2 regions of the Ensifer sp. GW821-FHT05G01 genome follow, and region 2 is predicted to be linked to the other one. Evidence: riboswitches for the same ligand, from Rfam matches in the RefSeq annotation. Region 2 holds a riboswitch; the other holds the start of a gene.

What was found. Region 2 has a riboswitch for S-adenosylmethionine ahead of metA (homoserine O-acetyltransferase MetA). Riboswitches for the same ligand answer to the same signal wherever they lie in the genome.
Region 1: it holds a riboswitch for S-adenosylmethionine, as region 2 does, so the genes downstream of both, AC07UR_RS02280 (O-succinylhomoserine sulfhydrylase) here and metA (homoserine O-acetyltransferase MetA) in region 2, are expected to answer to the same signal.

The regions. Positions count from the first base shown of each region.
Region 1 covers NZ_JBWKSC010000001.1:460,836-468,434, forward strand. The annotation lists gene AC07UR_RS02265 (Hsp33 family molecular chaperone) at 53-1,042, shown strand; gene apaG (Co2+/Mg2+ efflux facilitator ApaG/CorD) at 1,048-1,440, opposite strand; gene AC07UR_RS02275 (CDP-alcohol phosphatidyltransferase family protein) at 1,552-2,166, shown strand; gene AC07UR_RS02280 (O-succinylhomoserine sulfhydrylase) at 2,207-3,391, opposite strand; SAM riboswitch at 3,436-3,514, opposite strand; gene AC07UR_RS02285 (2'-deoxycytidine 5'-triphosphate deaminase) at 3,589-4,686, shown strand; tRNA gene AC07UR_RS02290 (tRNA-Gly) at 4,767-4,841, shown strand; gene AC07UR_RS02295 (transporter substrate-binding domain-containing protein) at 5,027-5,860, shown strand; gene AC07UR_RS02300 (sterol desaturase family protein) at 5,916-6,728, opposite strand; gene AC07UR_RS02305 (tellurite resistance TerB family protein) at 6,826-7,236, opposite strand; gene AC07UR_RS02310 (thermonuclease family protein) at 7,287-7,599, opposite strand, start outside.
Region 2 covers NZ_JBWKSC010000005.1:193,298-200,896, forward strand. The annotation lists gene AC07UR_RS14605 (HpcH/HpaI aldolase/citrate lyase family protein) at 1-591, opposite strand, end outside; gene AC07UR_RS14610 (hypothetical protein) at 702-947, shown strand; gene AC07UR_RS14615 (VOC family protein) at 1,222-1,653, shown strand; gene leuD (3-isopropylmalate dehydratase small subunit) at 1,885-2,490, shown strand; gene AC07UR_RS14625 (RidA family protein) at 2,500-2,880, shown strand; gene AC07UR_RS14630 (AAA family ATPase) at 3,003-3,842, shown strand; gene AC07UR_RS14635 (NUDIX hydrolase) at 3,839-4,288, shown strand; SAM riboswitch at 4,518-4,595, shown strand; gene metA (homoserine O-acetyltransferase MetA) at 4,659-5,585, shown strand; gene AC07UR_RS14645 (vWA domain-containing protein) at 5,601-6,785, shown strand; gene AC07UR_RS14650 (aldose epimerase family protein) at 6,873-7,599, shown strand, end outside.

The sequences.
Region 1 (7,599 bases), on a different contig from region 2:
GGGATGTTCATGTCCTTCGCGCGGCCTTCTCCGGTTACGTAAGGAGCTGCAGATGACTGAGATGGCGCCCGGACTTGGCGAATTCGATTTTGCCGGTGACGACCATGTCGTGCCCTTCCAGGTGGAAGGCCTCGATGTTCGCGGCCGCGCGGTCCAGCTCGGCCCGATGCTCGATGCCATCCTTGAGCGCCACAACTATCCGCTTCCGGTCGCCCGGCTCGTCGCCGAGACCGTGGTGCTGACTGTGCTGCTCGGCACGTCGCTGAAGTTCGACGGCAAGCTCATCGTCCAGACGAAGAGTGACGGTCCCGTCGATCTCGTGGTCGCCGATTTTGCCACGCCCGACAAGGTGCGCGCCTATGCCCGCTTCAACGAGGAAGCGCTTGCCGATGCCTTGAAGGACGGGCGCACGCAGTCGCACGAACTGCTCGGCAAGGGCATTCTCGCCTTCACCATCGATCAGGGCGCCCATACCCAGCGCTATCAGGGCATCGTCGCGCTCGATGGCGCCACGCTCGAGGAAATTGCCGGCGTGTATTTCCGCCAGTCGGAGCAGATCCCGACCAAGGTGCGCCTCGGCGTCGCAGAGTTGCTCGACCGCGACGAGAACGGCAAGCCGCGCCATCGCTGGCGTGCCGGCGGCATGGTTGCGCAGTTTCTGCCGGATGCACCGGACCGCATGCGCCAGCCGGATCTTTCGGGCGGCGACGGTGACGACAACGACGATCTCTTCGACGAGGACGATCTGTGGGCGGAAGCCAAGGTCATGGTCGAGACGATCGATGCCGACGAGCTGACCGATCCGATGGTCGGCACGGAGCGCCTGCTCTATCGGCTGTTCCACGAACGCGGCGTTCGCGTCTATCAGCCGCAGGCCGTCTATGATCGCTGCAGCTGTTCGCGCGAAAAGATCCGTTCGGTACTGACCGGGCTGCATGCCGACGACATCGAGAGCACGATCGAGGACGGCTTGATCAAGGTGACGTGCGAGTTTTGCTCGACCACCTATCGCTTCGAGGCAAGCGAAGTCCGTCAGCAGTAGACTGGCTAATTCAGGGTTCGCACGAGCCCTGGTGAATCGAGCGAGAAGGCGGGGATGGCCACGTTGAAGTGTTCTCCGCCTTCCGATTCCATGCTGTAGTGGCCGAACATGACGCCAGACGGCGTATCGAGCGGGCATCCGGAAGAGTATTCGTAGGTGTCGCCCGGGTTCAGCAACGGCTGCTCGCCGATGACGCCGGGTCCGCTGACCTCGTCCACCTGACCGTTCTCGTCGGTAATATGCCAGTAGCGCGTCATCAGCCGGACCGCCTCGGTCGAATGGTTGGCGATGACGATGCGGTAGCCCCAGACATAGCGGCTGTCATCCGGATCAGATTGCTCTTCCAGATAGTACGGCTCCACCGTAACTTCTATGTCGCGAGTGAGCGCGCGATACATGGGCAACACCTTGTTTCAAGTCTTTCAGGGTATTCTACAGCAATATGGTTTCGTCAAGAATAACGGCAGGATTGCATGCGTTGCCTGCAACACGGCGGGAAGGCTGCGCCGATGCTTGATGGCGCGGTGAGAAAACATCTGGATCCGATGCTGGATCGCGTGGGCGCCGCGCTCGCCCGCGGGGGCATCAGCGCCAATGCTGTCACGATCGCCGGCCTGGTGCTCGGCCTCGTTGCCGCTGCCCTGATAGCCGGGCAATTCTATCTCGCAGGCGCCATCCTTATCGTCGTCAGCCGGCTTTGCGATGGGCTCGACGGCGCCGTGGCGCGGGCAACGCGCAAGACGGATTTCGGCGGTTTCCTCGATATCGTGCTCGACTTCGTCTTCTATGGCGCCATCCCGCTTGGCTTCATCCTCGCCGATCCGCAGGCCAATGGGCTCGCCGGCGGGCTGCTGCTCTTCTCGTTCTACGTCAATGGTGCGAGTTTTCTTGCCTATGCCATCATGGCCGAGAAGCGAGCGATGACGACGGATGTGCGGGGGGGAAAGTCGCTCTACTTCACCACAGGGCTCGCCGAGGCGACGGAGACGATCGCCGTCTTCCTGGCCTTCTGTCTGTTCCCGGCGTGGTTTTCGGTACTGGCGACGCTGTTTGCCGTCGTCTGCCTCTACACGGCCCTCTCGCGCATCATGCTCGCGCGAATGGGGTTTCGCGACCGGCAGTAGTGGCCGCCCGCTGTCCGGGCGGCCATCCTGTCCGTCGATGTCAGGCCTTGACGCTCTTCAGCGCGCGGGCAAAGTCCTCGACGATGTCGTCGCTGTCCTCGATGCCGGCGGAGAAACGCACGGTGCCGGCGGAGATGCCGAGTTCGTCGCGCGCCTCGTCGGTCAGGTTCTTGTGCGTCGTCGTTGCCGGATGCGTGATCAGGCTCTTGCTGTCGCCGAGATTGTTGGAAATGCGGGCGATCTGCAGTGCGTTCTGCAGCGCGAAGGCCGCGTCCTTGCCGCCCTTGAGTTCGAAGGCGACGAGGGTCGAGCCGCCGGTCATCTGCTTGGCGATGATGTCGGCCTGCGGGTGGTCCTTGCGGCCCGGGTAGATCACCTTGGCGACCTGAGGCTGCTCGGCCAGGAAGTCGGCGACGCGGCGGGCATTCTCCGTCTGCTGCTTGACGCGCAGCGGCAGGGTCTCGATGCCCTTCAGCAGCGTCCAGGCGTTGAACGGCGACATTGCCGGGCCGGTGTGGCGGAAGTAATCGTGCAGATGCTCGTTGATCCAGTCCTTGTCGGACAGAACCACGCCACCGAGGCACCGGCCCTGGCCGTCGATATGCTTGGTGGCCGAGTAGACGACGATATGAGCGCCCAGTTCAAGCGGCTTCTGGAACAGCGGCGTGGCGAAGACGTTGTCGACCACGACCTTGGCGCCGATCTGGTTGGCCAATTTGGCAACGCCGGCAATGTCGATGACTTCGAGCGTCGGGTTGGTCGGGCTTTCCAGGAAGAAGACCTTGGTGTTCTTCTGGATTGCCTTTTCCCAGTTGGCGAGATCGCGTCCATCGACCAGCGTGCATTCGATGCCGTATTTTGGCGCCAGCGTCTCGACCACCCAGCGGCAAGAGCCGAAGAGGGCGCGGGCAGCAACGATGTGATCGCCGGCCTTCAGCTGGCAGAGAATGGCGGCGGCGACTGCGGCCATGCCCGATGCCGTGGCGCGCGCATCTTCGGCGCCTTCCAGCATGCACATGCGCTTTTCGAACATGTCGTTGGTCGGGCTGCCATACCGGGCATAGATGAAGCCTTCGGTCTCGCCCTTGAAGCGCGCTTCCGCCGCCTCGGATGTCTCGTAGACGAAACCCTGGGTGAGGAAGATTGCTTCGGACGTCTCGCCGTGCTGGGAGCGGGTCGTTCCGCCGTGGACGAGTTGGGTTGCCGGGCGCCAGTTTTTGCTCATGTGACGGTCACCTTCAAAAACAAAAAAACCGGCCGCGTGAAGGGCCGGTTTGATACCCGGCCTTTTTAGCTACTTGTTTAACGTGGCTGCAAGCCGACCGGCCAAATCACCACGGGATAAAGCTCCAATACTGCTTGGGTGCGCTTGCGTCAATTCCTGGAGTTTGGTTTTGTCTCGCAACTGAAAAGAGGATCGAAATGGGCCGCGAGACTGGGATTTTGGCCGACCGCGCGATCGCCGCGCTGTTTGAAGCCGGACGCTTGAAAAGCGAGAAGGCGCTGGATGCCGATCAGATCCAGCCGGCAAGCCTCGATCTGCGCCTCGGCGCCAAGGCGTTTCGCGTGCGGGCAAGCTTCATGCCGGGCCCGTCGCACCTCGTTGCCGACAAGCTTGACCGGCTGAAGCTGCATGTCGTCGATCTCTCCGAAGGTGCGGTGCTGGAGACCGGCTGCGTCTATATCGTGCCGTTGATGGAGAGCCTAGACCTGCCGGAAACCATGTCGGCGTCCGCCAACCCGAAGAGCTCCACCGGTCGCCTCGACATCTTCACCCGCGTCATCACCGATCGCGCCCAGGAGTTCGACAAGATCCCGGCCGGCTATCGCGGACCGCTCTATCTCGAAATCAGCCCGCGCACCTTCCCGATCGTCGTCAGGCGTGGTTCGCGCCTGTCGCAGATCCGCTTCCGCACCGGCCAGGCGCTGCTCTCCGAGCAGGAACTGCTGGCGTTGCATGAAAGCGACGTGCTGGTTGCAAGCGAAAAGCCCAATGTCAGCGGCGGCGGCATCGCGCTGTCGATCGATCTCAAGGGCACCGGCCCGGACGGGCTGATCGGCTATCGCGGCAAGCACCACACCGCCGTCGTCGATGTCGACAAGAAGGCGCAGCACGCGGTCTTCGACTTCTGGGAGCCGCTCTATAGCCGCGGCCGTGACGAGCTGATCCTCGATCCCGACGAGTTTTACATTCTGGTGTCGCGCGAAGCCGTGCACGTTCCGCCGCTTTATGCTGCCGAGATGACCCCGTTCGATCCGCTGGTCGGCGAGTTCCGCGTGCACTATGCCGGCTTCTTTGACCCGGGCTTCGGGCATGCGTCAGCCGGCGGAACCGGCAGCCGCGCCGTACTCGAAGTGCGCAGCCACGAGGTGCCCTTCATCCTCGAGCATGGCCAAATCGTCGGTCGGCTGGTCTATGAGCATATGCTTGAACGTCCGGCAGGGCTTTACGGCCTCGGTCTCGGCTCCAACTATCAGGCGCAGGGCCTCAAGCTCTCCAAGCATTTCCACGCGGAGTAACAGAAAAAGTGCCGTTGCGCGTCGGCGCGGCGCAACGGTGCTTGACAGATGCATGCGGTTGAGGAAGTTTCCGAAACGCTGCGGGTGTAGTTCAGTGGTAGAACGCCAGCTTCCCAAGCTTGATGTCGTCGGTTCGATCCCGATCACCCGCTCCACTTTTCTCTTCAATAACAGCCAGCCAGGCTTTAAGCCGGCATCCCTGCGTGCGACGGACCGACCCGCAGCGCGCCGAAGCCAGTAGCCAGCCCGGTTCCATCCGGCTAATCTCCGCGTCACCCATGAATCATCCGCGGCTTTGCAGGCCGTATGGCATCACGAAGAGACGCGCTGGCCCTTGCCCATGAAAATTCACCGACTGCTGGCCCTCTGCGTCTATCTGATCGCGGCGCCGCTTGCCGCCCAGCCCAAGGACCTGCCCAATCTGTTCGATGCGCGTGAGCGCATCGCCAAGCCGGACCTTACCGGCCTTGCGCGGCTCAGGTTCCTGACGACGGTGGATTTCCCGCCGTTCAACTTCATCGACCAGTCGGGCAAACTTTCGGGTTTCCATGTCGACCTGGTGCGCGAGATCTGCCGCGAACTCGATATCGAAGCCAAATGCCAGATCCAGGCGGTGACCTATGCCGAGCTGCTGCCGGCGCTGGAAGAAGGCCAGGGCGAGGCGGTCGCAGCCGGCATCGCCGTCAGTCCGGAACTGCGCCAGCGCTTCGGCTTTTCGCGCCCCTTCATGCGGCTTCCCGCGCGCTTCGCCGTCAACACCAAGGCGGCCGGCGCGGTCACGGACCCATCGGGCCTCAAGGGCAAAGTGGTCGGCGTCGTTTCCGGCACCACCCACGAGGTGATGTTCAGGGCTTTCTTCCCCAAGCTCGAAGCCAAGGTCTTTCCGGATCGTGATGCGATGCTCGCCGCCCTGCAGAAGGGCGAGGTAGCGGCCGTCTTTTCCGACGGCATGCAGCTTTCCTTCTGGGTGTCGGGCGGCGCTGCTGCGGGATGCTGCGGGCTTGTCGATGGTGCCTATTTCTCGCAGCGCTTTCTGGGGGAAGGCCTGACGATCATGAACCGAAAGGCGGAGCCGGCGCTGACGCAAGCGATCGATCACGCCCTGCTGGCTCTTTCACGCAGCGGGCGGCTCGACGAGATTTACCTGCGCTATTTCCCGAACGGCATCTACTGAAGCCCGTATGTCGTCCGCGCAAAACCGCTGCGCACTTTTGCGCAACATGCTTTGATCAGTTACGCCGGAACGGCAGGAGCAACGACCACAACAACCTGGTCGGCGCACTGCGCCCATAGTCGGTGAGCCCTGTTTCGATCGCCTCGTCGCCCCGTCTAGGCCGGTCGGTATAGGTCGAGAACAGCCGGTCCCAGATCGCCAGGTTGAAGCCGTAGTTCGAATCTGTCTCCGAGCGCTCGGTCGAGTGGTGGATGCGGTGCATGTCGGGCGTGACGATCAGCGGCCGCAGTGCCCGGTCGAGGCGGGGCGGCAGCCGCAGATTGGCGTGGTTGAACATGGCAGCAGCGTTGAGCACGATCTCGAACAAGAGAACGGCGACGGCAGGCGCCCCGAGCGCGACGATGATCGCGATCTTCCAGGCCATCGAGACGATGATCTCCAGCGGATGAAACCGCAAAGCCGTGGTCAGATCGACGCCCGGGTCGGCGTGATGGACCCGGTGCATCCGCCAGAAGAGCGGAACCTTGTGAAAGGCGACGTGTTCCAGCCAGATGGCAAAGTCGAGCACGACGAAGGTGATCACGCCGGCGACGAGCGGGGGAATGCTCAGTGCAGGTAGCAGACCGTATCCCCGCGCCCCGGCCCAGAATGCCGCACCGGTCGCTGCAGCCGGGAAGATCAGCCGCAGCGAAAGCGAAGACAGGACCAGAATGGAGAGGTTGGTAAGCCAGCGGCGTGCCTTCAGCGCCTTTTGCAACTCCGGCCGCTCCAGCCGCGGGTGCCAAAGTTCGAGCACCGCCATGGCGGCAAAGACCGAGAGAAAGGCCGCAAGGCGCCACAGGGGTTCTGTCACGCCGAAAAGCTGCATCCGTTACGCCCTCGCTGCCGTCTTTCTGTGAAGCGATATCATGCTTCGGCGGCGCTGCGCCAAGACACGTTGACGTGAGCAGGTCGCGTGGGCGCCGTTACTTGCGAAAACGGGCAAGAGCACCGCGCTCGATTGCAGCGCAGGTAAGCTTGTCGAGGCCCAGGCGATCGCGCAGCAGCTGAAGCAAACGGATTTCCTCGTTGCGGATGCGCTGGTCTGCGGCCGCAATCTCGACGGCAAGTGCATAGGCGGTTTCGTGCAGCCGCTCGGGCAGGGCTTCGCGCACGATCTCGAGCACGATGTCGAGACCCTCGGGGGCGGCGAGTTGTGCGGCGCATTCGTGGCCGACGAGCACGAGCTGGTCCTCGTCGAAGCCTTCGAAGGCGGGAAGAAACTGCACCAGCCTGCCGATGCGCGCGAACTCGTCGTCGCTCATCTCCCGGTCGACCGCCGACATCATCACCATGACATAGACAAGGGCTTCGTGCTGGCTGAGGCTGGGGGGCATGACGGCTTTCCGGCAAGTGGTTGCAAAGAACTGGTGTGCTTCGCCGTTCCTTACAAGTCCGGTGCCGGTTCGTCCATCGTCGCTGCCGCGCTCGGGTCGTCGAACGGCATCGGCGTCTGGCGAAAATCGCGCGGATCGTCGCCGTAAAATCCGACCTTTGCCTTGCGCGCCGCTTCGGCTTGCTCTTCGAGCGCCGAGCCGGCCAACGGCGTCGCCCAGCCGTTGGCGACGAGCCAAGCTGCCAGGTCCTGGCCGCCGACGGTGCAGTGCGCGGTGACGGTGTCGCCCGTTCCGTCGCCGGGAATGTCGCAGCTGACCGCCCGGGCGCGCAGGAAATTGCGAAACGCCGTGCGGGCGACCATG
Region 2 (7,599 bases):
GACGTCGAGGCCGCTGCCGCGGGCGGCAAGCAGGATCTGCATCAGCCAGGGGATCAGGTACGGCCGACCGGGACGATCGGGAACCCCGGTTTCCTTGCGCAGGTCGTTGAGGCCGACGACGAAACAATCGAGCCTGCCGCCGAAGGTGCGGCCGGTCTCGGCGATCGCGGGTGCATTGACGACGCCGCGCGGCGTCTCGATCATCGCCCAGAGGCGCAAGCTCTCCGGCGCGTCGTTGTCCGCTAGCCAGTCGGCGGCGATCTGGATATCAGCAGGGCTTTCGACCTTGGGCAAGAGGATCGCATCGGGCTTTGCCTGGAGAGCCGCCGCCAGATCCTGCTGGCCGAAGCCCGATCCCAGCGCATTGATGCGGATGACGATCTCACAGTCCGGCCGGCTTTCGGTGAGATGGCGGACGAGCCCGTCGCGCGCCTCGGCCTTGCGCTCGGGCGCCACCGCATCTTCAAGGTCGAAGATAGCGGCATCGGCGGCCAGTTGTGAAACCTTGGCGAGTGCGCGGACATTGTCTGCCGGCACGCAGAGCACCGAACGGCGCAGGCGAACGGGGTGATGTTCGATCGGTTTTGTCATGCGGCAGTTGTGCCCGCCTTTCATTTTTTCCGCAAGGCGAGGCGAACGGCCGCACCCCTCTTGCAAGCGGCGACGGCAACCCCCACATCGGGACCAGAAAGGTGACGATCATGCAAAGCATACGTTCTGTTCTCTTTACGGCTGTAGCCATCACCATCACGCTGGCAGCCTTCGTGTTCACCGCGTCGCTTGCGCTCGCGCTCGCCGGCATCGCCGCCGTTGTCGCGATCGGCAGCGCCATTGCCGCCCGGCTGAACTTCAAGGCAGCCCGTGCAACGGCACGCCCGACCTCCGGCCCCGCCCCGCGCGAAATGCGCATCTGGAACGACGGCCGCGGCACCATCATCGATCTCTAGGGATCGCGGTCCCCCAATCGCTGCCCCCCAAAGAGCGTTTCCGGCTTGGTTCAGGCCGAGGCACGGAAGCGCTCCAACTTGTTGCTTCTGCACATTCCTGACGGAAAATCGCTTCGCGATTGCTCGACGCGCCGAAGCGTTGTCCAGCGCGGCAGCTCACCCCCGTGCGACTTTTTTTTGCGATACCCCTGTCGGCAAGTCCCCTCTGCGTTCGTCCTTGGATCAGGCCAGCAAAGACCATGGCCAGGTTATCATTCCTCAATAGGAGCATGACATGGACAGCACGACGCAGAAAACAGACGCAAACCAGTTGCCGCAGGCCCTGAACGGGCTGGTACCCTATCTGCAGGTCGAAGGCGCCGCCAAGGCTGCGGAATTCTACAAGCGCGCCTTCGGCGCCAAGGAAGCCTATCGGCAACCGGTCGACGATCAGGGACGGACGATGCACATCCATCTCCACATCAACGGCAGTTCCCTGATGTTGAGCGACGCCTATCCGGAATACGGCCATCCCCTGGAAAAGCCGCAGGCCTTCAGCCTGATGCTGCCGGTCGACGACATCGACGCGTGGTGGAGCAAGGCGGTTGCCGCCGGCGCCGAAGTGGTGATGCCGATCGAGGTGATGTTCTGGGGCGATCGCTATGGGCAGTTGCGCGACCCCTTCGGCGTGCTCTGGGCGCTGAACGCACCGACGAAGGCAGGCTAAGCCAAGGCAGGCTAGGCTCAGGCAGGTTGAAACCGGCACCAGAATCCGGCCGATGTCCGCCAAGCCGAGCGGCCAGGGCGCTCCAACGCAGACAACAACCGCTATGACCGCGGCCGGGTAGGTGATTTCACCCGCCCGGCAGCTGCCTTCAGGATAGATTTTCCTTCATTTCGGCACAAAACTGATCTAAACGCTTACGCAACATTTCGCTGAAATCGAAGGCCTGAAGTTATGGAAAAGTTCGTCAAGCTCACCGGCGTCGCCGCTCCCCTCCCCGTCGTCAACGTCGACACGGATATGATCATTCCGAAGGATTACCTGAAGACGATCAAGCGCACCGGCCTCGGCACCGGACTTTTCGCCGAAGCGCGCTACAACGAAGACGGCTCGGTCAACCCGGATTTCGTGCTCAACAAGCCCGCTTACCAGAACGCCAAGATCCTGGTCGCCGGCGACAACTTCGGCTGCGGTTCCTCGCGCGAGCATGCGCCGTGGGCGCTTCTCGACTTCGGCATCCGCTGCGTGATCTCGACCTCGTTTGCCGACATCTTCTACAACAACTGTTTCAAGAACGGCATCCTGCCGATCGTCGTCAGCCAGGAGAACCTCGACAAGCTGATGGACGACGCCTCGCGCGGCTCCAACGCCATCCTGTCGATCGACCTGGAATCCCAGGAAATCACCGGCCCGGACGGCGGCACAGTCAAGTTTGAGATCGATGCCTTCAAGCGCCACTGCCTGCTGAACGGCCTCGACGACATCGGCCTGACGCTGGAGAAGGCAACAGCCATCGACACCTTCGAAAAGTCGACTGCCGCCTCGCGCCCCTGGGCGTGAGCTGAAGGGATGACGCGCAAGCTCATCTCCTCCGGTTCACCCTTCGAGAAGACGGCAGGCTATTCGCGTGCCGTCGCCAAGGGTGACTGGTGCTTTGTTTCCGGCACCACCGGCTACGACTACGCCACCATGACCATGCCGGAAACGGTGGAAGAGCAGGCACGCAATTGCCTGAAGACGATCGAGGGCGCGCTGAAGGAAGCGGGCTTCTCGCTCGCAGATGTCGTGCGCAACCACTACTACGTCACCGATGCCAGCTTCGCCGACCGGGTGTTTCCGATCTTCGGCGAGATGTTCGGCGACATCCGGCCAGCCGCCACCATGATCGTCTGCGATCTCATCCGACCGGAAATGCTGATCGAGATCGAGGTTACCGCCTTCCGCGGTTGACCTCTGGCGGGCTGCCGCCGGCACGGCATTGGCAGCCGCCCCGCTTATGCGCTACTGCAGAGGTAGGACGACGGGCTCTTCGCAGAGCCGTCGCCCGCATCCCCATGACCGGAAGAAGCCCCATGCAATTCGAAGGCACCGCCGACTATATCGCCGACAAGGACCTGATGATCGCGGTCAACGCCGCGATCCGGCTGGAACGGCCGCTGCTCGTCAAGGGCGAGCCCGGCACCGGCAAGACCGAGCTTGCCCGCCAGATCGCCGCAGCCCTCGAGCTCGAGCTCATCGAGTGGAGCGTCAAGTCGACGACCAAGGCGCAGCAGGGGCTCTATGAATATGACGCCGTCTCGCGCCTGCGCGACAGCCAGCTCGGCGACGCGCGCGTCAACGACGTCAGGAACTACATTCGCAAGGGCAAGCTCTGGCAGGCATTCGAGGCCGGAAAACGCGTCGTGCTTTTGATCGACGAGATCGACAAGGCCGACATCGAGTTTCCGAACGACCTGCTGCAGGAACTCGACCGCATGGAGTTCCACGTCTACGAGACCAACGAGATGATCCAGGCCCGCCAGCGGCCGATCGTCATCATTACCTCCAACAACGAGAAGGAGCTGCCGGACGCTTTCCTGCGCCGCTGCTTCTTCCACTATATCCGCTTTCCCGACGCCGACACGCTCGCCCGCATCGTCGAGGTGCACTATCCCGGCATTCGCAAAACCCTGCTTTCGGCAGCCCTTGCCGCCTTCTACGACATCCGCCAGGTGCCGGGACTGAAGAAGAAGCCTTCGACTTCCGAAGCGCTCGACTGGATCCGCCTGCTCGTTGCCGACGAGATCGACCCGGCCGACCTGCGCGCCGATCCGAAAACCATGCTGCCGAAGCTGCATGGCGCGCTGCTCAAGAACGAGCAGGACGTCCATCTCTTCGAACGCCTGGCCTTCATGGCGCGCCGCGACCAATGAAGCCAGACGCCCACAAGGTGCTGATCTACGCCACCTGGCGGGAGCAGCTGCTGGTTTTCGACGAGCCGGACTTTCCTGAAATCGACCTGCAGGTCCCGGGCGGCACGATGGAGCCCGGCGAAAGCCCTGAGGTCGCGGCAGTCCGAGAGTTTGTCGAGGAGACAGGGTTGGCGCCGCCGGCATCACTGCTGCCGCTTGCAACGCAAGACTATCGCTTCACCAAGGATGGCCGCCAGATCTGGCACCGCCGGCACTATTTCCATGCGCAGCTTTCCGGCGAACAAAAGGAAACCTGGCTGCACTTCGAAATGACGCCGGACGGCGGCGGCCCGCCGATCCGCTTTCGCTTCTTCTGGCTCAGCGTCGACGAGGCCTTGCGCCGTCTCGGCTATGGCATGGAGGATAGTCTGGGCCTGCTGCGAGATTGCCCCTCTCCTCGGGTTTAACCCGAGGACTAACCCTCTCCCCGCAAGCGGGGAGAGGGGACGCGGACCACTTGATCGCCAGTGCATTTCGGCTGGCAGTGGGCAGTGGGTTCCTGTGGGCTAGCGAGGGGGCGTGCGCTTGCGGCATTGGTCCTTCTCCCCGCCTGCGGGGAGAAGGTCGCGGCAGCGGGATGAGGGGCCGGCCCACGCGAATCGTTTTTCATTGACCCCCGCGCCCTTGCCGCGCTATCAAATAATCCGTGGTGATTTGGCCGGCCGGCTTGCAGCCACGTTAAACAAATCGCTAAAGGGCCGAGGAAACGTGGATTTTCCGAGGACCGGTCGCGATCAATCGCCGCCGGTTTTTTTGTATTGATCGAGTGGAAGCCCCATGCCCATCAAGATACCCGATACGCTGCCCGCCTTCGAAACCCTCGCGACCGAGGGTGTGCGGGTGATGACCGAGACCGTGGCGATCCGTCAGGATATCCGCCCGCTCCAGATCGGGCTTCTCAACCTCATGCCCAACAAGGTCAAGACCGAGATCCAGATGGCGCGCCTCATTGGCGCCTCGCCGCTGCAGGTCGAGCTGTCGCTGATCCGCATCGGCGCGCACCGGGCAAAGAACACGTCGGAAGAACACCTGCTCGCCTTCTACGAGACCTGGGAAGAGGTGAAGGCCCGCAAGTTCGACGGCTTCATCATCACCGGCGCGCCCGTCGAAACGCTGGACTATGAGGACGTCACCTACTGGGACGAGCTGAAGCGTATCCTCGACTGGACGACGACCAACGTGCATTCGACGCTGAATGTCTGCTGGGGCGCGATGGCGGCGATCTACCATTTCCACGGCGTGCCGAAATATCCGCTGAAGGAGAAGGCCTTCGGCGTCTACCGCCACCAGAACCTGCAGCCCTCCTCCGTCTATCTCAACGGCTTCTCCGACGATTTCGCCGTGCCGGTGTCGCGCTGGACCGAAGTGCGCCGCGCCGACATCAATGGCGTGGCCGACCTTGAGATCCTGATGGAATCGAAGGAGATGGGCGTCTGCCTCGTGCACGAGCAGAGGGGCAAGCGCCTCTACATGTTCAACCACGTGGAGTATGATTCCACCTCGCTGTCGGACGAATATTTCCGGGACGTGGACGCCGGCGTGCCGATCAAGATGCCGCACGACTACTTTCCGCACAATGATCCGACCCTGCCGCCGCAGAACCGCTGGCGCAGCCACGCGCATCTGTTCTTCGGCAACTGGATCAACGAGATGTACCAGACGACGCCCTACGACATGGACCTGATCGGCCGGGGCGAAAGCTAGGGATCAGAGGCTGCGATGTTCATCCCCTTCTTCCTCGAATTGAAGGCTGCGAAGATCCCGGTGACACTCCGGGAATTCCTGTCCCTGATTGAGGGCATGGAGGCCGGCATCGCGACCTTCGATATCGAGGCGTTCTATTTTCTCGCGCGCACGGCGCTGGTGAAGGACGAGCGCCATATCGACCGCTTCGACGGCGTCTTTCGGCATTGTTTTTCCGGCCTCGAGGCCATCAATCCCCCTGATGAATTCGAACAGGCGGCCATCCCCGAGGACTGGCTGCGCAAGCTGGCCGAGAAGTATCTGACGGAAGAAGAGAAGCGCCTGGTCGAGAGCCTCGGCGGTTTCGAGACCCTGATGGAGACCTTGCGCCAGCGGCTCAGCGAACAGGAAGGGCGCCACCAGGGCGGCTCCAAATGGATCGGCACCGCCGGCACCTCGCCGTTCGGCGCCTACGGCTACAATCCCGAAGGTGTCCGGATCGGCCAGGACGGCTCGCGCCACCGCCGCGCCGTCAAGGTCTGGGACCGGCGCGAGTTCAGGGATTACGACGACACGGTCGAGCTCGGCACGCGCAACATCAAGGTGGCGCTCAAACGGCTCAGGCGCTGGGTGCGCCAGGGGGCGGCCGACGAACTCGACCTTTCCGGCACCATCCGCGCCACCGCCGAACACGGCTATCTCGATGTCGTGACGCGGCCGGAACGGCGCAACGCCGTCAAGCTCCTGATGTTCTTCGACGTCGGCGGCTCGATGGACGACCATATCCGCATCGTCGAGGAGCTGTTTTCCGCCGCACGCGGCGAATTCCGCCATATGGAGCACTTCTACTTCCACAACTGCGTCTACGAAGGCCTGTGGAAGGACAATCGCCGCCGACGGGCCGACATCACCCGCACGACGGAGTTGCTGCGCACCTATGGCGGCGACTACCGTGCGATCTTCGTCGGCGACGCATCGATGAGCCCCTATGAGATCAGCCACCCTGGGGGCTCGGTCGAGCATTGGAACGACGAGGCCGGCGGGCTCTGGCTGTCGCGCATCGCCGCCCACTTTCCCCGTTCCATCTGGCTCAATCCGGTCCCCGAAATGCACTGGGGCCATACCCAGTCGATCGCCATGATCAGAGGCCTCTTCGCGGGCCGCATGTTTCCGTTGACGCTCAGCGGACTGCAGGACGCGACGAAACAACTATCGCGCTGAATCTACCGCAGAAAATCTCGATTTCCGGTTGCCGATCCCCAGGAAATGACGCAGGTTGCTTGCCGCAAGGACGGGGAGAACCAGACGATGGACAAGCATGCGGACACGCAAATCTTCGGACACCTGCCATCGGGTGAGCCGGTTCATCGTGTCGTGCTTTCCGGTGGAGGCCTGACTGCCCATATTCTTACCTGGGGAAGCGTGATCCAGGACCTGCGGCTGGATGGCCATGAGCCGCCGTTGGTGCTCGGCTTTACCGATCTCGAGAGCTATGTCGCCCATTCTCCTTATTTCGGCGCGACGCCCGGCCGCTGTGCCAACCGCATCGGCGGCGGTCGCTTCACCCTCGATGGCGAGACCCACCAGCTCGAATGCAACGAAAAGGGCGTGACGCACCTGCATGGCGGCAGCGACAACATCGGCAAGCGCAACTGGACGATTGTCGAGCGGACGCGCGACAGCGTCACGCTGGAGATCACCGATCCGGATGGCCGCGCCGGATATCCGGGCAACTGCCAGATCCGCTGCACCTACCAGCTGAAGCCCGGCGGCCTGCTCAGTGTCGTCTACGAGACTAAGAGCGACAGGCCGACGCTCGCCAACGTCTGTCAGCACAGCTATTTCAATCTGGATGGCGGCGCGGATGCACTCGGCCACGACATCATGATTGCCGCCGACCATTATCTGCCGACCGACGAGCGCCAGGTGCCGACGGGGGAAATCCGCCCGGTCGAAGGCACCGCCTTCGATCTCAGGGAGATGACCTCGCTCAGGCGCCAGGCCGAGGGCGAACGCATCGCCTACGACCATAATT